One region of the Bacillus sp. CGMCC 1.16607 genome, then DNA from elsewhere that is predicted to be linked to it. Evidence: riboswitches for the same ligand, from Rfam matches in the RefSeq annotation. Region 1 holds a riboswitch; each other region holds the start of a gene.
The links. Region 1 has a riboswitch for cyclic di-GMP ahead of sinI (DNA-binding anti-repressor SinI). Riboswitches for the same ligand answer to the same signal wherever they lie in the genome.
Positions count from the first base shown of each region.

Region 1 (7,708 bases):
TTTAGTGATGTTCCTATCGACCAAAATGATGTGAGAGAGCTGCAAATTAACTTGATCCGTTCCCATGCTTGTGGGGTTGGAGAACCGTTCCCGAAAATCGTTTCAAAAGTGATGCTTTTATTAAGAGCGAATGCATTATTAAAGGGTTATTCAGGCATCAGACCAGTTGTCATTGAGCGATTACTTGAGCATTTTAATAAAGATATTGTTCCTGTTATTCCACAACAAGGTTCGTTAGGTGCTAGTGGGGACTTAGCGCCGTTATCACACTTAGTCTTGCCTCTTGTTGGCGAAGGCGAAGTCTTTTATCAAGGAAAGAGAATGCCAGCTGGCGAGGTGTTATTTTTAGAAGGAATGACTCCCTTGACGCTTGAGGCAAAGGAAGGCTTAGCGTTAATTAATGGTACGCAGGCGATGACTGCTATGGGAGTGGTAGGGTATTTAGAGGCTGAGGATTTGGCTTATCAAGCAGAACTCATTGCTTCCCTTTCACTTGAAAGCCATAGAGGAATTATGGATGCTTTTGCAGAAGAAATTCATGTAGCACGAGGATACAAGCAACAGGTAGATACGGCGGCAAGAATAAGAGGTTACTTGAAGGATAGTAAATTAACAACTAGCCAAGGAGAGGTCCGCGTACAAGATGCTTATTCGTTAAGATGTATCCCACAAGTACATGGTGCATCCTGGCAAGCGTTGGATTATGTGAAAGAGAAATTAGAAATTGAAATCAATGCGGCAACAGATAATCCGCTTATTTTCCATGATGGGGATATGGTCGTTTCAGGTGGAAATTTCCATGGGCAGCCAATCGCTTTTGCAATGGATTTCATGAAAATTGCAGTGGCTGAGTTAGCCAATATTTCTGAGCGTAGAATCGAACGTTTAGTCAATCCACAACTAAATGATTTACCACCGTTTTTAAGTCCAGAGCCAGGCTTACAATCAGGTGCGATGATCTTACAATATAGTGCTGCTTCATTAGTTTCGGAAAATAAGACGCTGGCACACCCAGCAAGCGTGGATTCGATTCCATCATCTGCTAATCAAGAGGATCATGTAAGTATGGGGACAATCGGATCTCGTCATGCATATCAAATTATTCAAAATGCACGTAGAGTATTAGCTATCGAGATTATGTGTGCGCTGCAGGCTTTAGAGTATCGTGGGGTCGACCTAATGGCATCTGCGACTAGATCCATGTTTGAAAATGCTCGTGAAATCATGCCTTCGATTGTGAAGGATCGCATTTTCTCTACGGATATTGAAGCATTAGCAGAATGGATGAAAAACACTTCTGTTGAGGAAATGTTGATTCATCCAACCACAAAACAGGAAGCATAATTTTAAAGGGATAAGTCCAAATTCAAGGACTTATCCCTTTGTAAATTGTCCAGCTTCAGCGCCTAGCCCCGACGTACAGGATGTACTAGTGTCGACAATGCGACAGGACGTCGCGTTTTTGTCGACCTCGAGGTCAAAAGTTCGCCACCCAAAAAGTCAAAGAACGACTTTCTGGGTGGCGAAGCATTTGCTTGGCAAACCAAAGAACGGTTTGCATAAGTGCGACTAGGTCTCTGGCTTCGCTTCTCTCGCCAATCGACCAGTCTTCTTTATCGGGGCTGATCAAGGCGCTTACGCTTTTCTAATTATTCAGATTCCTCTACCCGATTTTTAAAAGCTTCTTGTGTAACAATGAATTCCTCATCCTCAATTGCTTGTTTTGCCTGTCTTTCTACTTGATTGTTTTTCGGAAGATCGCCTGGATGACCTTTCTTTTTATGTTCGAAATGATTTCCGCGTGCCATAATTTATCGACTCCTTTCACTTTGACAACGATAGATTTCCCTTCATAGGTGATAAGTATGTAAAGAGGAAATGAGTTGCGTAGTATTAAAAGTTTCAGACTAATAAAATGTATCTTTCTCCCCTTTCGTTTATAATGAGATTAGGAATTAACATGCTGTTCGAGGGGGATTATTGATGGATTTTTCGTCGATTGTTTCAGATCATAAAATTCGTAAGGCATATGAAGATGGGGAGTTTGAAAATTTACCTGGCTTTGGTCAACCTTTGAAGCTAGAAGATTTATCGGGAATTCCAGAAGACTTACGAATGGCTTATCGCTTAATGAAAAATGCTGGATTTTCAAATGAAGAAAACAAGATAAAGCAAGAAATGATGACGATTGAAGGATTAATGCGCAATTGTGAAGACCCTGATGAAAAACAAAAACTACAAAAAAATTTAAATGAGAAACTCCTTCGATTTAATCAAGTTATGTCGAAAAGAGGCAAAAAGACGAACTCATCTATGTTTAAGAATTATGAAACTAAAATTGATAAAAAATTGTTTAAATAATTAAAAGCGCATATTCCTTGGCAAGGCTGCGCTAAAAAATAGGTTTCTGGAAGGACTATACCTGTAGTCTTTCTTTTTTTGTATCGAAATTTTTCTAAAGAAAACAGAAAAATTGTCGAAATAAAATATAACAGAAAGATTTTAAAGTTTGAGATAAGATAGGTGAACGGTTTTATGGATAAAACGTCGTTAATTGGTATTATATTAGCAATCATAGCAGTTGGGTATGGGATGTTCTTAAAGGGAGTAAGTCCGTCTGCATTAGGGAACCCCGCAGCACTTCTAATTATTATCCTTGGGACAATCGCAGCAGTTACCATTGCTTTTCCAACAAATGAGTTAAAAAAGGTACCAAAGCTTTTTGGCATTCTATTTAAAGAAAAGAAATTAATGTCTCACACCGAGTTAATAAGAATGTTTTCAGACTGGGCACAACTTGCTCGTAAAGAAGGATTATTATCTTTAGAAGCTAAAACAAATGAAGTGGACGACGCTTTTTTAAAAAATGGTCTATCTTTAGCTGTTGACGGTCAAAGTGCAGATTATATTCGCGATGTTCTTTCCGAAGAGATTGAGGCGATGGAGGAACGACATTTGTCTGGTGCCGCTATTTTTACTCAAGCGGGGACATATGCTCCGACACTGGGAGTTCTTGGAGCAGTAGTTGGACTAATTGCCGCATTAGGTTATATGAATGACATCGAAGCATTAGGACATGCAATTTCAGCGGCATTCGTTGCAACACTAATGGGAATCTTTACTGGCTACGTTTTGTGGCATCCTTTCGCAAATAAATTAAAACGAAAATCGAAACAAGAAGTAAAACAAAAGCAAATGATGATTGAGGGAATTCTATCCATTTTGGAAGGGGAAGCGCCGAGAGTTATTGAACAAAAACTGGCTTCTTATCTACCTGCAGGTGAACGTAAAAAATTCCTTGAGGAAAGTGTTGTGAAAAAGGATGAGTAGGCGTAAAAAAAAGCATCACCATGAAGACCATGTTGATGAATCATGGTTAATACCTTACGCAGACCTTTTAACATTGCTACTTGCTTTATTTATAGTATTATTTTCGATGAGCTCGATTAATGCCCAAAAGTTTAATGCTATGTCAAAAGCGTTTAATCAAATTTTCACTGGTGGTGAGGGTGTATTAGAATTTCCTTCGCCAGTTCTTGAAAAAGTAACACAAGCAGAGAAAGAGGATAAGGAAGAAGAGTCAACACAAGAGGAAATGGATCAAGACCACAAAGAATTAGAAGATATACAGGGGAAGGTTAATCAGTATATTCGTGATAATAAACTACAAAATAAACTTGGCACGGAGCTTACGGATGAAGGTTTATTAGTAAGAATTCGAGATAATGTGTTATTTGATTCTGGAAAAGCAGAAATTCGTAAAAAGGATTTAAAGGTCGCTAATGAAATCTCGGGTTTACTCATTATGAATCCTCCAAGAAATATCATTATTAGTGGGCATACAGATAATGTGCCGATTAATAATTCGAAATACGAGTCAAACTGGGATTTAAGTACTATGAGGGCTACTAGTTTTTTAAAGGTTTTATTAAACAATGATAAATTAGATCCACGTTTATTTAGAGCAACAGGATTTGGTGAATATCAACCAGTAGCATCGAATAATACAAAAGAAGGAAAAGCGAAAAATAGACGTGTTGAGATATTAATTCTTCCGCGTTACCAAGACTAGACATTTTCTGTTTAGTCTTCTTTGATTTATTTTCGACTTATGTAGCAGTATTTTGACTTATTCGATGTTGTAGTAACATTCTAATTTTTATGAAAATTCAGCATGTTAGCACAAAATGTCTTAATTTGGTAGAAGTTGTTGGAAAAAGATGGTTAGAATAGTAAAGTGTATGACAAGAAACAACACCCTACTCTAAATGAACTAGATATAATAACTTTAGAAATAATCCTTAAGTAGGAATTCAGAAAAGGGCTAACCTATTGAAAGGTAGGGGCGCAAAGTTGCAGATCTAAGGTAATGTAGTCACATTACGATGATGGCTGAACTGCCTGGGATACAGATGATGTATTTTGGGGGAGATAGGGTGAGTAGGAGAATGGACTGGTTAAAAGATTTAGACAAAGAATGGGTTCAACTAATTATGGAAGCAAAGCAACTTGGAATGGACTTAAGCACAATCAGAGAATTCCTACACGGGAATGAAATTAAAGAGCTATTGATTGAAAAATAAAGAGAATGAAAAAGTATTTCTTCATGAGAAGAAATACTTTTTTTGTCAATTATTCATTCTTACTTTGGTTTAATTTCCATCTATTAAACTCTAGGAATTCACGAAATTGTTCCTTTGATATCCCAGAGCCCATCGCTTCTTGGACCAACTTTAACCAATCTGTGTCCAAATCTTCTTTATCTATCGGATCATGAATTAAATTATCGACAGACACCCCTAGTACCGCAGCAATTTTCTCTAAAAATTGAATCGAAGGATTAGTTTGTAAGTTTCTTTCTAAAGAACTTAAATACGATTTGGCCACACCAGCTTGTTCGGCAACTTCGGATAATGACATTCTTTTTTCTAATCGCAGTTGTTTAACACGTTCACCAATCATTGAGATTCACTCACTTTAATGTATTTAGTTTTAACCATTATAACAAAATAAATTAAAAAGTTCCATATAAAGAACAGATAATTTATGGAAATAGTAAAAAGGGAGGATTGAAATGTAAATTACCTTTGTGCATTGTTCCTACAGGTAAAAGTGGTGCCTTTTACTTAGTTTTCTGACAACAATTTACTTAGTCAATCAAACCTTTGAACAACAAAATCCTACATATAACCTAACAAAATGTTCTGCATAAATCTTTTTCTATGTTAAAAAAAGGGGTAAAATGAAAGATAGCCTTAATACATGGATTTTGAATGGAAAGAAGGGAAAACTTTGATTATATTAAAATCACCTCGTGAAATAGATAAAATGAAGGCAGCTGGGGAACTTCTTGCTGCCTGCCATAAAGAAATTGCTAAAATGATTAGACCGGGTGTAACGACTTGGGAAATTAATGAGTTTGTGGACAATTTTTTGAAAAAAAATGGGGCAACACCTGAACAAAAAGGTTATAAAGGATATGAATATGCTACTTGTGCCAGTATTAATGATGAAGTGTGTCACGGATTTCCTCGAAAAACGCCACTTAAAGAGGGAGATATAGTTACGATCGATATGGTCGTTAATCTAAATGGAGGATTAGCTGATTCCGCTTGGTCCTATGCAGTAGGCGAAGTCTCTAAAGAAACCGCCAAGCTCTTAAAAGTAACAAAGGAATCTCTTTATAAAGCGATTGAAGTGGCAAAACCAGGAAATCGTATTGGTGATATCGGTCATGCAATCCAAACATTTGTCGAGGCAGAAGGTTTTTCCGTTGTTCGGGATTTTATCGGTCATGGAATTGGTGGAACCATTCATGAGAAACCTGATGTGCCACACTATGGTTTGCCTGGAAAAGGGGCACGTCTGAAAGAGGGAATGGTATTTACGATTGAACCGATGGTGAATATCGGTGATTACCGGACGAAGATGGATAATAATAAATGGACCGCAAGAACAATTGATGGAAAAAATTCTGCGCAATATGAGCATACCATTGCCATTACAAAGGATGGAGCGATTATTTTAACAGAACAAGTTTAAGAAAAGCAGAAAGGCGCCAAGCTTTAAGCGACAAGCAAACGATCAAGACGGCTGTTGGTTTTTCGTTAACCTTTATGACGGATGGGCTTTTGACTTCGAGCCGATGATGGCGCCTGAGATAGATAATAAAAAGGCAAATTCAAAGAAGAGGGTTCGTATGAGATTAATAACAATTGACGATTACAATGAAAAAACAATGCAGCTAGCACGACCAGTTTTTGATAAACAAAAAAGGGTGCTGTTAGCAGCAGGGCGGACAATTCATCCGACTTATTTAGAAAAATTAAAAAGTATGGATATATATTACCTTTTTATTGAAGATGCCGTTTCATTTGGGATTTCGATGGATGAAGTGTTAGATATGCCGACATGGATTGATGGGATTGGACTTTTACAACAAGCTTTTCAATCAATTGATAAAAAAGAGGAATTTCCAATTAGGGAAATCGGGAGGCTTGCCAATCTGATCGTAGAGGAGACAGCAAAAAGAAAAGCGGTTGTCTTAATTCCTACAACCTATTTAGCTGAAGAATTACGTTTATATGCCCATTCTGTAAATGTGGCTTTGCTGACGATTCAATTAGCGAAGAAGAAAAATTATACACCAACACAATTGCGAGATTTAGCTGTCGGAGCTTTGCTGCATGATATTGGAAAGCAGTTGACTCATGATTATGAACAGCATCCTGTAGCTGGCTTTGAATTTTTACGGAAAATCAGGGAAGTTAGCTTATTATCAGCACACATGAGTTACCAGCATCATGAAGCATTTAATGGATCGGGCTTTCCAAGAGGGTTGAAGGAAGAGCAAGTACATGAGTTTGCCCAAATTTGTGCGATTGCGAATGGTTACGAAAATGCCCTTTCGCAAAAAAATATGGCCCCACACGAGGCTATTGAATGGATCATGACCAAAAATGGAACGGAATTCAGTATGGATTTATTAACATTATTTGTACAAGAAGTTCCGATGTACACACCGGGAAGCAAAGTTTTATTGAATAATGGAAGACTTGCCATTGTAACGAAAGTAGCTGCTAGTCTACAAAGGCCATATGTTCGCTACCTGGATGATAATAAAGAAATTTCCTTAGCGGAAAATCATACTTTACTTATAGTGGAAGTGTTAAAAAACGAAGGGTCTGCCCAGTGAATCATGGGCAAACCCTTTTTTAAATTATTTTTTTAAACTGCCTAATTCCTCAACAATACCTTGCATTTCATTAGGGCTGAAGGAATTTTTTTTCATTACTAAATTATAAATGTCTCTTAATTCTTCGTACATTTCTTCGTTAAAGTGTGAAGGCTTAATGGCACCGAAGTTTAAGACTTTTAATTTTTCTTTTATTTTTTCAATCATGTATTCCACGTTTTCAACTGATTTTTGAGTTAAATCCAATTTGTTCATCCTTTCCAGATTACTATTAATTATCTTTTCATTTTTAAAAACACTTGTCAATATAAGTTTATTTGCGAGTGCTGATTATATTCATCGCAGTAAAGTTTTGGTATAAATAATTTAGGGAATGAATGAGTAAAAATGAATATAAAATAGGACTATAAGGAGAATTTTGACATGGGAAAAACGAATAAATTTTGGACAGGCGTTATTTTAGGTGCTGTGGCAGGTGGGGTGGTTAGTTTATTGGACAAAGATACAAGAGAA
Region 1 is NZ_JBHUJX010000019.1:331,572-339,279, reverse strand. It holds gene hutH (histidine ammonia-lyase) at 1-1,344, shown strand, start outside; gene ACFSO7_RS14055 (hypothetical protein) at 1,650-1,808, opposite strand; gene ACFSO7_RS14050 (DnaJ family domain-containing protein) at 1,984-2,361, shown strand; gene motA (flagellar motor stator protein MotA) at 2,536-3,330, shown strand; gene motB (flagellar motor protein MotB) at 3,323-4,072, shown strand; cyclic di-GMP riboswitch class I at 4,313-4,405, shown strand; gene sinI (DNA-binding anti-repressor SinI) at 4,437-4,583, shown strand; gene ACFSO7_RS14030 (helix-turn-helix domain-containing protein) at 4,633-4,962, opposite strand; gene map (type I methionyl aminopeptidase) at 5,293-6,042, shown strand; gene ACFSO7_RS14020 (HD-GYP domain-containing protein) at 6,200-7,195, shown strand; gene ACFSO7_RS14015 (DUF1128 domain-containing protein) at 7,220-7,441, opposite strand; gene ACFSO7_RS14010 (YtxH domain-containing protein) at 7,619-7,708, shown strand, end outside.

Region 2 (7,708 bases), on a different contig from region 1:
ATCTGCCTCATAAACATTTTGAAAGACTTGATGAACTTTCGCTTCTTTTTTAACAATATCTCCTGTCGCTGGGTCAATTTCTAAATCCACATCAGAAAAAGCCTTTGCATAAGATTGAGCTTGAACAATTAATTTATTGTCGACTACTTTATTCACTTCTACATGGTTATGAGCCGCAAAAATGACGTCCACTGCATCGTCCATTTTTTCTGCCATTGCCCCTGCATCAAATTCGGAATTATTGTTATCTTGCCATGTTGGATTATGAGCTAACACAACGATTGCTTGAATGCCTTTATCCTTTAATTCCTTTGCGTACTTATTAATTGCTTCTACTTCATCGGTAATTTGAAGGTTTTCATTTCCAGTTTGAACGATCATCGATGGAGTTTCTTGAGTCGTTACGCCAATAAAACCAATTTTAGCTCCGCCAATTTCCTTAATCGCATAAGGATCTAAGATTAGCTTTCCAGTCGATTTGTCATACACGTTTGCCGAGATCATTGGGAAATTAATACCGTCATAGTTCTTTGTTCCTTTCGCATGCTCGCCACCTTTAACCATACGAAGTAATTCTGCTATCCCTTCGTCAAACTCATGGTTACCAAGTGTTCCCGCATCGAATCCGATCGCCTCTAAAATTTCAATCGTTGGCTCATCTTGGAAAGAAGCGGAAATCAGCGGGCTTCCTCCAACCATATCCCCGGAATGAACGATTAATGTATTCGGATTTGTTTTTTCAGCTTCTTTTAAATACGCCGCTAAAAATTCAATTCCACCAACTGGCGTTTCCTTTTTTCCATCTTTATCTAAATCGAAAGATTCTTTATAGTCTAGTTGACCATGTAAGTCATTAACACCTAAAAGTTGCACCTTAATATTGTTCGTTTCAGCTTGTACAAATGTAGTACTGAATGGCGCTGCAAAAGCCCCGACTGCAAGCGCAGAAGTCAAAGCCACACTAATTAATTGTTTACGGTATTTACGTAACATTCATTCTACCTCTTTCTTCTAGAAGTTTAGATTTTTTGTCGAACCAAAGACTATTTTAACAGAATATTATTTTAATAGTATAAAAGTACAGAAATTAATAACAAATTTAACGGAAATGAAACTATTTTCCTAGAATGTAAATAGATCTAACAAATTCCAAAGAAAAGCGCAAGCGCCTTGATCAGCCCCGACAAGCAAATGCTTCGCCAGCCGGAAAGTCGTTCTTTGACTTTTTGGCTGGCGAACATTTGACCTCGAGGTCGACAAGGGCTCGGGCGTCCTGTCGCATTGTCGACACTAGTACATCCTGTACGTCGGGGCTAGGACGCTTGCGCTGGAAAATTTTCGAAGTCCGAAAATGTTATACTTTCTTATCTTTTAAAAAAAGAGTAGCGGCAAGACCCACTACTCTTTGAAGTACATTTACTTTTTCCCTTTTTTCTCTTCTGATTTTCCGTTTCCTTTGTTTTCATGAGCATCTTCATTTTTGCCGTTGTCTTGATTTCCTTTTTCTTTCTGTTCAACAGGTTCTTGCTTTTCGGACTTCACTTCTTCTGCCTCTTCCTTACTGCTTTCAGCTTCCGTAGCATCCGTTTGCTCCTCTTTTTGCTTTTCTTTTTTGGATTCTTCATTTTTCTTTGGTTCTTCTTTTTGAGTTACTTCGGTTTTCTTTGATTCTTCTTTTTGAACTACTTCACTTTTCTTTGTTTCTTCTTTTTGAACTTCCGCTTGCTTTTTTGATTCTTTCTTTATGATTACCTCATTTTTTTTCGTTGCTTCTTTTTTACCTTCATCACGCTTTTCTTGACCTTTCGCTACCTTGTTGGCAGTCGCAACGACTTGTATATCTTCCTTCTTACTTGACTCAGCCATTTCTTTTTTTCCTGAAGATGCCAGTGTTGTCGGCTGGTGGCCTTTCGCCTTTTGATTAGAAATCGCCGCTGTTGTTACGGTCTTTGTAATACTTCCTTTTACCTCTTCCGCACTTGTTAAAACTGAAGCTTCGTTTACTGTCTCGTCTGTTTTTGTGGTATCTTCATCGCTGGACTTTTCACTTACAGGTGTTTCCTCCGTTGTTGTGGTACCTTCTTCGCTGGACTTTTCGCTGTCAGGCGTTTCCTCCTGTTCAGATGTACCAGCTGCCGCTAAAAATCGATCATTTTTCTTTTTTAATGTGTTTAATTGTCTTTCAAGCTTTGCGAGAGTTTTTGTGTCTCCACTGGCTTGTGCTGATTCCAATGATGCTTCTAGAGAGCCTATTTTTTGGACAAGCCTTTGCTGCTTCAATTGGTGGATATTAATATCAAGCTCCTTCATGACTTGACCAAAACCTGATTCTTCTAATAACTTAGTAACCTCTTCTATCGATTTTCCACTAATATTGGATAATGATATAATTTGGGCAATTTGTCCGTAGCCTAATTCTTCTTGTCTTAACTTCTTCACAATCTCCACGTCAAATCCTTGTACCACTTGCGCAACTAATAAGGCTTGATCTGTTTTCGTGGCCACGTCTTCTTGTTGTTCTGGATCAAGCTGATCAGTAACCTCATCCGTTACAACCGTCGTTTCTTCCAAAACATTCGTGAGCTCATCTTTTGCCTCACCCGCTACACTTTCATCTGTGATAACCTCTGTCACCTTATCTCCTGCCTCTTCAAGCAATGCAAGATAATCTGTCACCGCCTGCTCGACAAAAGATTTCTTTTCCTCTGCTGTCATCGCTTCTGCTTCCGCTAATCGCTCTTGGGCAAATTGAAGGAGCAGCTCGGCCTCCTTCTGTGAGTCAAACGTCACCAATAACTTCAAATCTTCCATAAGAAGATCAAATGTATAGAAAAATTTATCTGGCGTCATTCCAGGTTCAACGGTGTTTTCTGAATCTACGACTGTTTCCTGATTGGTTACTGTTTCGACTTTGTCAGTGACTTCCACATTTGCCCCTTGTTCCTCGGTAGTAGAAGTACTTGTCCCATTCTCTTCCGCAAATGCTGATGTTCCCATACTTAATGTGAACGCCAGTGCGGTAGTCAAAATTGCTTTCTTCATCACTATTCCCCCTTGGTTTTAACATGTCTTTTACAAATTAAAATCCAACAAAAAAAAGCTACTCCGAAGACTAGCAATAAACCGGTCGATCTTCGGTAACTGGCTGGCATCATCATTTCCGGTGTATTCCCCATCATGACCTTAGCCCCTCTAGTTTTGCGTCCCTGAATTTCCTCAGGTTTGCCCTTTCGGATTTTAAATGTTAATTAAATTCTACTCCCATTGACCTAAACTGTATACAAAATTCGACACACTCTTCAGAAAACAGTACTTTTGGCGCATTTAACAAAGGGAGATTGGGATTATCAGACAGCATTTTGGTCTGAAATTGATACCTATTGGACTCAGGCGAACTGACTTCTGGACTAAAATGGGGTGCTATCGAACAAATTATCGAGTCTATCGGACTCATTTAGTTTCCTATCGGACAAAGCATCCAGCCTATCGGACAAGTTCACATTTCTATCGGACTTTGTCACAAATCACAGGGTTTAACGGTCTGCCTACCGCGTTCAACCTGCCCCAACTCTGATTCCCATCCGACAAACGATCTCCAGCAAAACAACAAATTTTCCTGACAGATTTTCCGCGCCACGTGTTTCAGTGATGTCAGCCACCCTTTTTTTGGGTATAATAATAGAATATATTTTTTTCAGGAAACGGGATGTGCCAAACAGAGTTGGCGCAGAAATGGGGGCCAGGAAGATGGAGGCTTTGCCTACGAATGTGGAGCAGGGGCTGAAGTTTGTTGCGCAGACGGTGGCGACGACACTTCAGCCGGGTGCAGAGGAGGATGCCAAGCTTGTGCAAAAGGGGATGCTTTTGTATCGTCAAGGCTTGGTGTATCAATTGAAATTTGAAAGTGACCAAGTTTTTGCGACGGTCCAAGATGTCACTCCTGTGAAGGTTCGGCTTGATTTGTCTTTTTTTGATATGAGTGATTGTGCTTGCCCGAATTTCGGTTTATGTCGCCATAAGCTTGCTGTTTTTTTTGCTGCCTATGCAAAAATACGTAGTGTTTCAGAATGGGTTGATGAGTGGCGCGAACCTTTAATGAAAAAAAATGCGGCGGCCAAATGGGGGTTGCAGCGGGCCAAGGATTTGTTTAAGGCAAGTGGAACGTTGAAGCCGAACTATGACCGCTGGATTGAAGCTTTTGATGAAAGCTTTCAGGCGATTTTAACACCGAAGAAGATCCCCAATCCCTATGTATTAAAGGAGCTATTTCAAGTTTACCAGCGCCGGATTCGGGCATCCGCACCAATTGAGGCAGAATGGAAGCTCCTTTATGAACTGATTGCGACGATCTTTTCCTTTCAAAAACTGGTCCAGTTGGCTGAAGATCTAGACCAATTCGAAAAATACTTCTCTCCTATCCTCGACGAACTGATAGAAGATGCGGAGGAATTCGTTCATAAGCTCGGAATTCAGACGATGCCTTTTGCTTTTGATGAATTTTTAACGAGTTTGCGGGCAGATTCCAGTCATATACTTGAAGGTGCCGCAACCTATCCAATTGAGAGATTGATACTGTACCGTGTGCTATGGACGAATCTTTTTAAACGAAAAGAGTGGCGCGAGGAAGAGCTAGGAAAACTTGCCGGTAGCCAGCTCTTTGTATATCAATTAGCGGAAATTCATCAGCTCTATCTCTTAAATCGGGACGCTGAAGCGCTCGAAAAAATCCAAACTGTCGGTCCCTCGGCTGTCACTTTCCTATTCTATTGGATTGATTTATTGACTGCGAAAAAGGATTGGTCACGATTGAAGCCTTATATCGAGCTGTTTGTGGAATTCTCGAAAACCTATATGAATGTAGAGCGTGACGACCAACAATGTCGCCACTTTACGAGAGCCGTCATCCAAACGATCCTTCCTTACTGCTCGGAAACGAAGAACAATGACCTATACGAACAAGCACTAAAAGTTTTGCTGCCATATAGTTATGTTTCTTATGATACGTTTCTATTTGAAGGCGGGGATTATGAGCGCTGGTGTGAGTTGCAAGCGTATATCGGTGTTGATTTAGAATGGGTCGGAAAAGACCGTGTCAACGTACTCGCTGTGCAAAACCCTGAAATATTAGTCATTCTGTATCATCAATCGATTCAAGCACAAATTGATTTAAAAAACCGCCAAGGCTATCGCCAGGCGGTCCGCCAGTTAAAAAAGCTTCGGACGGTTTACAAAAAGTTGAAGCGCACTCCAGAATGGGACGAATTTTTCGAGCAGTTGATTGAAAAAACGAAGCGTCTGCGCGCCTTTCATGAAGAATGCCAAAGGGGTAAGTTAATCCATGCTTAGAACGAAGAAACTAATGATTACGGTAGAAAAATGGGATAACGGCGTTTTTGCCGTGAGTGCACTGGATGATGGTGTCCACCTCCCTGTCCATGAGTGGAAGAACTTGCTGTTTGGGCGTCACCGCGAAAGCTATTACGGCGCCTTTTTAGAGGTGAAAAATGAAGCAGTGCTGCTGGATGCCTGGCGGCTTGCGACCCTTTTTGCCCATGAAAAGTTCAACCCCTTTATCGAATGGGAATGGGATGAACAGGCTGAGCTATGCCTTACTGCCGCTCCATCAATTTTCGAAGCGATTACAGAGAAAGACTGGCTGCCCGATTTTTCAGCATTAGAATCAGGAGAATTTCGTTGGCAGCTTCCAAAACGAGTGGTGGAAGAATTTGATCCTTCTTTTTGGGAAGAAGAGGTCGAAGCTTATATTTCTGATTGGTTTCACGATGCATTAAATGCCCACCTAGATCAAAATAAAGAAACGAAAAAATGGCTCGGCGAAAAGCTTTCTTTATTGCAAAAACAAAACTTCCCGCCTGGCATGCTGTCGGCCTTTTTTGATGAGGATACTTGGCTTGAATGGATTGGGTTGAAGGAAAATGCAGCTCCATTCACGATTGGTCTTCGATTAGACGAACCCGAGTTTAGTGCAGCTGTGGAGGAATCTTTCGGGAAGCTTGAAGCACACGATCCATCAATGTCGCCCAATCCTGATTGGACGCTCGACCTTTTCGTACGCGACCGAGCGAACCCAGAGCAAATGTTTGATACGGGGGCGCTTCCAGCGAAATGGCGAAAGTATGCTGACACGATTCGCGAAACTGAGATGCGTTGGGTGAGAATTTTCCCATGGTTACAGGGCGAAGAAGGCTTAAAACGGACTCTCTCAGAGGAAGATGCTTGGATTTTCTTAACCGAAGCGAGTGAAACGCTCTTAAGTCTCGGCGTAGAAATTCTCCTTCCTTCTTGGTGGGAAGCGATGCAAAATGCGAACTTGAAAGTGAAGGCTCGGGTGAAGGGTTCCGCTTCAAGTCACCGTCCATCGTTTGTCGGCTTACAGGCGATGCTTGATTTTGATTGGCGCTTCTCGATGAATGGCGTTGATTTATCAGAGGATGAATTTCAACAGCTCGTTTCAGAAAAGAGACGACTTGTTTATATTCGCGGGCGTTGGGTAAAATTGGACCCCGCATTCATCCGCCAAATTCAAGATTTAATGAAGAAAGCGGAAAAAGAAGGCTTACATGTTCGTGATTTGTTTGAGCAGGAAATGGTGACAGACGAAGAAAACGAGGAGCACGAAAACCCTAAAGCGTTCGCAAAGATCCAAATTGAACTGAATCGACAGTGGAAACAAATGATTCATCAGTTATCAGAGTTTAAGGAGATGCCTGTTGTGCCCGTGCCGAACGATTTAAAGGCGGAATTGCGGCCTTACCAGCAAACAGGGATGAGCTGGCTGATTTTTTTACGAAAGTATGGGTTTGGGGCTTGTTTGGCTGATGATATGGGGCTTGGGAAGACGATTCAGTTGATTTCGTATTTGCTTGCGGTGAAGGCAGAAGCCGAAACGGGGCCGGCGCTGATTGTTTGTCCAACGTCGGTACTGGGCAATTGGCAGAAGGAGCTGGAACGGTTTGCGCCGAGTTTGAATGTGTATTTACATTATGGGTCAAATCGTTTGAAGGATAAGGCTTTTCGGGAGCAAGCTTCGAGTAGTGATATTGTGTTGACTTCGTATGGGCTGACCCATTTAGATGAAGAAGATTTTGGGGAGTTGACATGGAGTTCGATTGCGATTGATGAGGCGCAAAATATTAAGAATGCGCAAACGAAGCAGTCGCGGGCGGTTCGAAAACTGAAAGGTCTGCATCATATTGCTTTAACGGGGACGCCGATGGAGAACCGATTGGCGGAACTTTGGTCGATTTTTGACTTTACGAATCACGGGTATTTGGGAAGTTTGGGGCAATTTCAGAAGCGTTTCATTGTTCCGATTGAAAAGGATGATGAGAAGAAGAAAATTCGCGAGCTGCAAGGGTTGATTCGACCGTTTTTGCTGCGGCGAACGAAGAAGGATGAAGAGGTTGCGCTGAATTTGCCGGATAAGCTGGAGCAGAAGGAATATTGCCCACTGACGGCGGAACAGGCTTCCCTTTATGAGCAATTGATTAAGGATACGTTTGCGGAGATTGAAACGGTGTCCGGAATTGCGCGCAAAGGGTTGGTGCTGCAAATGCTCGGACGGTTGAAGCAGCTGTGTAATCATCCGGCATTGTATTTGAAGGAGAGACCTGCTGCGGATTTGATTGATCGGTCTGCGAAAATGGAGAAGTTGGTAGAGATTATTGGGAATGTATTGGATCGTGAG
Region 2 is NZ_JBHUJX010000036.1:34,811-42,518, forward strand. It holds gene ACFSO7_RS22580 (5'-nucleotidase C-terminal domain-containing protein) at 1-993, opposite strand, end outside; gene ACFSO7_RS22585 (DUF5667 domain-containing protein) at 1,417-3,042, opposite strand; cyclic di-GMP riboswitch class I at 3,134-3,237, opposite strand; gene ACFSO7_RS22590 (SWIM zinc finger family protein) at 3,748-5,346, shown strand; gene ACFSO7_RS22595 (DEAD/DEAH box helicase) at 5,339-7,708, shown strand, end outside.
Region 2: another riboswitch for cyclic di-GMP. It lies ahead of ACFSO7_RS22585 (DUF5667 domain-containing protein); the one in region 1 lies ahead of sinI (DNA-binding anti-repressor SinI).

Region 3 (7,708 bases), on a different contig from region 1:
TCAAAGAAACAGTTTTCCAACTCAATACTTTGGCTGTATCGCAAATATTTAAAGCATTAGCCGATGATACTAGGGTAAAGATTGCTTTTGCTTTAAATGAGGAAGATGAATTATGTGTGTGTGATGTGGCTAATATTGTAGGCTGTACGACAGCTACCGCGTCTCATCATTTACGATTGCTCCGTAATTTAGGGTTAGCAAAATATCGAAAAGAAGGCAAATTAGTTTTTTATTCATTGGATGACGATCATGTTAAACAATTGATACAAATTGCCTTTATGCATCAACAGGAGGGGAAAGCAAATGGATAAGGCGTTAGAGCAATCACAGGCAAAAACGGTTTACCGAATTCAAGGATTCTCATGAGCTGGCTGTGCCACTAAGTTCGAAAAGAACGTAAAACACCTGGATGGTGTTTCAGATGCTAGTGTCAATTTTGGGGCTTCCAAACTTACCGTATATGGGGATACAACCATTGAAGAACTTGAAAAAGCAGGCGCTTTTGAAAAATTGAAAGTGATACCTGAAAAACAACGATTTGAAGAAGTGAAAGAACCATTTTGGAAGAAGCATTCAACTGTTATTGCATCTCTAGTTTTCTTACTAATGGGGTGGGTATCAGGAGAATTAAACGGTGAGGAGAGTATGACATCGGTTATCGCTTATACAGCTTCCATTATCATTGGTGGTTATCGTTTGTTTGGAACAGGACTTAAAAATTTAGTCCGTTTACAGTTTGATATGAGAACATTAATGACAATTGCTATTATAGGAGCTGCATTTATCGGGGAATGGGGAGAAGGCGCAACGGTTGTGATTTTGTTCGCCATCAGTGAAGCACTTGAATCCTATTCAATGGATAAGGCACGACAATCCATACGTTCCTTGATGGATATTGCACCAAAAGAAGCCTTGATTCGGAGAGGTAATCAAGAATTGATGGTTGAGGTCGATGATATCCGTATTGGAGACATCATGGTTGTTAAGCCAGGCCAAAAAATTGCGATGGATGGAACCATAGTAAAAGGCCTTTCGTCCGTCAATCAAGCCGCCATCACAGGTGAATCAGTTCCGGTTTCCAAAACAGTGGATGATGAAGTTTTTGCGGGAACTTTAAATGAGGAAGGGATTCTCGAAGTTAAGGTAACCAAACATGTGGACGATACCACAATTGCCAAGATTATTCATTTAGTTGAGGAAGCTCAAGCAGAACGAGCGCCTTCTCAAGCATTTGTTGATCGTTTTGCTAAATACTACACACCGATTATTATCTTAATTGCAATAGGAGTTGCCATTTTTCCGCCGCTGCTATTTGATGCCGATTGGAGTAAGTGGATTTATCAAGGATTAGCTGTGCTAGTGGTAGGGTGTCCATGTGCTTTGGTCATCTCCACTCCTGTATCAATTGTGACGGCAATTGGAAATGCTGCGAGAAATGGTGTTTTGATTAAGGGTGGAATTCATTTAGAAGAAATGGGAGCGCTAAAAGCGATTGCTTTTGATAAAACAGGCACCTTAACAAAAGGTGAACCAGTGGTTACAGACTATTTACCGCAACCAAATACAAACTCAAATGAGATTCTAACCATCATTGCGGCTTTAGAAAATGGATCGGGACACCCATTGGCTTCAGCGATTATGAAAAAAGCGGAGCAAGATAATTTACCTTATAAAAGCATTGCCATTGAAGACTTCTCTTCCATAACCGGAAAGGGGATTAAAGGAAACGTAAATGGTGAAACGTACTATGTAGGTAGTCCGAATTTGTTTGACGAAATCGTACCGAACGGCATTCCTAACAACTTAAAAGGCATAATTATAGAGCTTCAAAACCAAGGAAAAACGGTAATGGTTGCCGGTACTTCAAAAGAAGTCGTTGCATTACTGGCGGTGGCTGACGAGTTAAGAGAAAACAGTAAGGACGTTATTCAAAAACTCCACTCACTTGGTGTTCAAAAAACGATTATGCTAACAGGGGATAATTCCGGAACGGCAAATGCCATTGGTAAACAAGTTGGTGTTTCAGATATTCAAGCAGAATTACTGCCACAAGATAAATTAGCCTTTATCAAGGAATTAAGAAATAAATACGACCGAGTAGGAATGGTCGGTGATGGCGTGAATGATGCACCAGCCTTAGCGGCTTCTACGGTCGGAATTGCTATGGGTGGCGCTGGAACAGATACGGCATTAGAAACAGCTGATATTGCTTTAATGGCAGACGATCTAGGAAAACTGCCGTTTACCTTAAAACTAAGTAGAAGAGCATTAAACATTATTAAACAAAATATTACTTTTTCATTAGGAATTAAGCTTGTCGCCTTATTATTAGTAGTACCTGGATGGTTAACATTGTGGATTGCTATTTTTGCAGATATGGGTGCTACTCTTATTGTTACGTTAAACAGCTTACGACTTCTCCGAGTAAAAGATAAATAAGATGGGCTTCCCTTTATTGGGAAGCTTTTTTAAGGGAGAGAGTAAGTGAATAATGGCTGGAATCCAGATCATTTATAAATGCTGGTCACCGGTTTATGTTGTATCGAAAAATTACTGGTATCCAAATGGAGGGAAAGATTTGAAGCAACTATTATACATAATCATATTAATCATTACATTAACTGGACCAACAATGGTTAATGCCCATACTGAAATCAAGTCTTCCTTTCCTCAAGAGGGACAAATTATTGATAGTAATTTGGTGGAAATCAGCCTTCAGTTTGAAGGCGAAATTGAGGAACTAAGCACGATGGAATTGCTGAAAGGTGAAATTAAAATCCCACTTGATCAGGTGAAAGTACAAGAAACTCAAATGATTGGCACACTATCACAACCATTAGACAATGGCTCTTATACAGTAAAATGGAGAATAGCAGGGGAAGACGGACATGCGATAGAAGGTATTATTCCATTTATAGTACAAAAAGAATCAAACAATGTTGAAACGCAAAATCCACCTACTAATGATGAATCAGCTGAACAGCAAGATGATAAGACTACCGATTCACAAAATAATAGCGGTCAAAATAAATCAAACAACATGGTGGGAACCATTAGCATAGTAGTTTTTGTTTTGATCTTCATTGTGGGTATCCGATCGCTTTTTAGAAGGAAGAGTTAATATGAATTTCTTAATACCTATTGCAGAACTCGGTAATTACCTTATGTTTTCATTTTTAGTAGGACACGTAGCCTTACAATTCGTATCACAAGAGAATAAACCTAAAATCTATCTACCCAAACCTGCTTTACTCCTGTCCACACTTGGCGTTATTATATTTTCTCTTGGACCTGTGATACAGGTGATATTTTATTTTAAAGATAGTGTAGGGTTAAATTTAGCGACACATTCTGTTCTTACCGATTTTCAAGTAGGACGAGCTTGGATATTTATCGGTTTTATGGCAACCTTTTTGTGGATGACCCTTTATGTTGAAGGATCTAAATATTTACAAGCATTATTGTTATTTCTTATGATTTTAGCTATAGGATACTCTAGCCATGTGGCATCATTGTCCTTTTTAACTGGAACAATTACTCATACAATTCATTTTCTAGTAGTTACATTATGGACGGGGATATTAATCCATGTGGCCTGGTTTGCAAAAGAGCAGCCCCTCTGGTCTAAGTTTCTAAAATGGTTTACCCCATTAGCAAGTATATGCTTAATCGTTATCTTAGTTAGTGGACTATTCCTAATGTTTTTTGTGGTGGAACCGGAGGATTATGTTAAAGCATGGGTACTACCTTATGGGCAGATGTTACTTTTAAAACACATTTCTATTATACCTGTTTTAGTTTTTGCTTTTATAAATGGAGTTTTAGCCAAAAGGTCTTTATCAAATTTATCTTTTAATCCTCTTCCTTGGATTAAGACCGAGAGTATTTTCATATTTCTTATTTTTTATGTAACTGGTATTTTGGGGACTTTATCACCTCCACATGAGGTGGAATTTACCATTAAATCAGAAGGTGCTTCTAAATTGGTAGAGTGGTTAATAGGAAAGGATATCTCGTCTATTCTTCATTTGACAATCAACCCTTCTTTCCATTCGATCATTCTGATTACCCTTTCTATCCTATTTTTGCTTTTGATTTTGGCTAGTTTTAAAAAAGTTAAGCCAATACTAGCGGTCTTATTTGGAATTAGCTATATATTAGCTTTCTATCTGGGGTTAATGAATACTTTAAATATTTAAATTGCCTGAATAGACTAAAATGAGCTGCCATAGAAATGGCGGCTCATTTTTTCGGGGAGGGAATCCTGTTGCAGTAGCTACTTGTGATTACGACGCATGGACTCGGAATTTACAGGTTGATCATTTGGATTATTTTTGAAACCTCTGTATAGGGAGCTATGTCTAAATAATGGCAAGTGAGGGAGCGTATCATTAAAGAAACTTCTATTGTAATTAATGGAAGAGTATAATTTGAAAATGTAGTGTTTGAGCAAGTGGTAACAGGAAGATTGGATGTATTTTTACATTGGAGAGGAATAAAATTATGGAGAAAATCTTGATGAGCGACACTAGAATAAATAATATGATGGTTGATCCTAATTACAATGAACCGTTTGTAAATCTTGCTATCTTTGACCCTAGTATTAAAATAGACCCAACTCTTGAACAGAGGAGTCGTTATTTTTCTTGTGTTCGCTTATCGATTGCAACTAAGCTTTCCTTAGCAAAAAAGTTACTTCCGGAAGGTCTGTCTTTTCTCCTTAAAGAGGGATACAGGCCTTTACATGTTCAAGAAATGGCTATTGAAAATTCAATGAATCGAATTAAAGAGACTTCCAACATACAGGAAATAAACGCTATAAGGGCTGAAGCCTCAAAATATGTGGCTCCACCCGAAGTGGCACCTCACCCAACGGGGGCTGCCGTGGATATAACCCTTATAGATTCTTATGGGAGAGAACTTGATCTTGGTACACCATTTGATGCTATTCCTCATGAAACAGATTATGCGACCTATTTTGACGCTGAAAATATAAGTTTAGAAGCAAAGAAGAATAGAAAGATACTTGCAGAAGCCTTGGTAGCGGTTGGTTTTGTTAATTATTTTACGGAATGGTGGCATTGGTCATATGGTGATAAGTATTGGGCAGTAATGACTGATGCTAAAAACGCGCTTTACTTACCTGTATCAGAGAATGAACTAAAGAAATTATTAAAGAAGTAGACTATACATACTTATGATTCATTTTAAAAGGAGACTTCTGGAACAATAAGAAATGATAATCTAAAAAAATACACAAAAATAATCGAAAGGTTAAGTGAGAGGTTTATATGACATTAAATGCTTTTTATTTGGGATAGTATCTATTGTTCTAACATTAATTGTGACCGGTGAAAGTGAATTGATTATTACCAATTTTCTCCTGGGCTTAATAGCAGGAGAGCTAACGAGTAAAGGAAAAAGAAAAAAATAAAATGATCTGCATAGCGTTGAAGCTAACTAGATAGGCGGTGTAATTATTTGGAAGAGCTAGTAACGGAAATAATACAAACTATTTCAGGAATGGCTGACAAAGAAAAGCGTTTTATAGTAGGGATTGATGGATTAAGCCGATCAGGAAAAACTACATTAGTAAATCATATTAGAAAGATGGAAGAGCAAGAGGGTAAATTAACTGTATTGGTGTTTCATCTAGATGATTATATTGTTGAACAAAATAAAAGATACAATACATCCTATGAAGAATGGTATGAGTACTACTACTTACAATGGGATATTAACAGCTTAAAAGAATCCCTTTTTCAAAAATTAAAAGTTTCAGAACAGGTAACTCTCCAACTTTATGAAGCATCGCATGATACTCATAGTACCCACACTATCAGTTTACCAGAAAATTGCCTAATTATTGTTGAGGGTGTATTTCTTCAGAGAAAGGAATGGAGAGATTATTTTGATTTTGTCATTTACTTGGATTGTCCAAGGGAGATTAGATTTAAACGAGAAAGTGAAAATACCCAAAAAAATATTGAAAAGTTTCAAAATAGATACTGGAAAGCAGAAGACTTTTACCTAGATACTGTTTTTCCAAAGGCACAAGCTAATATGGTTTTAAAATCTTAATAGCTTTATCTAAAATGTGTTAGTCCTTTTGTCTGTAAATTAAGAAAATATTTCTAATTCGACAAAAAAATGTAATTAATTTATAATGCAATAGTAATATATTAGTGTGAGATTAGAACTATTTAAAAAAATTGAAAAAGGCAAACTTATCGAAAGGTAAGGACGCAAAGCTACGAGTCTAAAATCCTCTTGGATAATGATAGTCGGGTTGCCAAGTATAATAACAATCGATTATCTGGCTATCCTTATCTACATAGGGGATAGCTTTTATTTTTTAAAATTCCCAGAAAAACCGTGCAAGGTCGACAATGAAGTATAGCAGACTATAGGAAAAAAGGAGATCAGAGATGATAGTTGTAGATAAAAAGAAATATAAAATGGCCATTAATGAATCTGCGAAGGAAGTACATGTACAGGTGCATGGATTAATGAGAGCTGAGGATGCAGAAGGTTATATGATAGATTTACAGGAAACAATTAATAAAGTATCAAGAAAAGATTATACGTTTGTTGTCGATGCGACTCACCAAACACCAGTCCCGTCGAAAGTAGTACCGCAATTAGAGCAAACGATGCAATTTTATTCTAGCTTAGGTTTCAAGGATATCCTTGCAGTAAAACCTTCATCTAAAATTGCTCAAGTGCAAGTTAGAAATGCACTTGAAAGAATTGATTTCCCAGGTACATTTGTCGATCGTGTCCCTCATTCGATATAACGCTAGGTCCCAAAACATTAAAAGGGGCTTTTATTTTGAAATTTGAAAGGAAGTTCAATAAGTGCAAACAACACTAGAATTGTATACATATGAAATTATAACGAAGGAACAAACAGCTTTAATTCAGGAAGCAGCTGAGTGTCTAGCTCGTTCATTTGTTGGAATGGATGTTTCAGGAAAATGGGTTCAGGAACCGATGGTAGGTCAATTAAACATAGGTTATGAAGATTTCTATAAGTTTACCAAGGATTATTTAGAATCTACAGTAGAGCAGGGATATTGCGCAGTCGCTCAGGACTGTAATAAAAAAGTTGTTGGTGTTCTTGCTGGAGATACAAATGCACCAGAGATTATCGGAGAAGATATATTTGAAGGTTCTTTTTATGATATGAATGTCATTCTGCGTGTACTGGAGGATGTGGATAAACGTTTCATGGAAGATTATAAAAAACGAAACGGAAAAGACATCCAAGATGGAGAGTTATTACACTTATTCATGATAGGAGTAATAGCTGAACATGGCCGTCACGAAATTATTCAGCAATTAGGAAATAGATTGATAACAAAGGCATCCTCACAAGGGTTGAAGGCTGTTTTAGGTGAAGCGACAAACCCGAAGTCGATACGAGTAATGGAAAAATATCATAATATGAAAAAATATAAAGACTTAGAAGGAAATGATATTGTTCATAAATATCAGGATAATAGTAAGTTGAATGGTATTCCTGCAAATGTAGCGGATGGAACATATATCCTTTTAAAGGAACTTTAAAATATTCATAATGAAGTCATTTTCAATAATTAATAGGAGTTAGGGGATTTATTTATCATGGAAGCTATTATGCTAGGTATAATTGTTATTTTAATAGGAGTTTCGGTGTATTTTGCTTACCGATATTTTTCGCTAAAAC
Region 3 is NZ_JBHUJX010000004.1:34,271-41,978, reverse strand. It holds gene ACFSO7_RS01040 (ArsR/SmtB family transcription factor) at 1-311, shown strand, start outside; gene ACFSO7_RS01035 (heavy metal translocating P-type ATPase) at 304-2,439, shown strand; gene ACFSO7_RS01030 (copper resistance CopC family protein) at 2,492-3,121, shown strand; gene ACFSO7_RS01025 (copper resistance D family protein) at 3,123-4,199, shown strand; gene ACFSO7_RS01020 (M15 family metallopeptidase) at 4,504-5,184, shown strand; gene ACFSO7_RS01015 (kinase) at 5,482-6,081, shown strand; cyclic di-GMP riboswitch class I at 6,211-6,297, shown strand; gene ACFSO7_RS01010 (hypothetical protein) at 6,429-6,797, shown strand; gene ACFSO7_RS01005 (hypothetical protein) at 6,859-7,569, shown strand; gene ACFSO7_RS01000 (methyl-accepting chemotaxis protein) at 7,627-7,708, shown strand, end outside.
Region 3: another riboswitch for cyclic di-GMP. It lies ahead of ACFSO7_RS01010 (hypothetical protein); the one in region 1 lies ahead of sinI (DNA-binding anti-repressor SinI).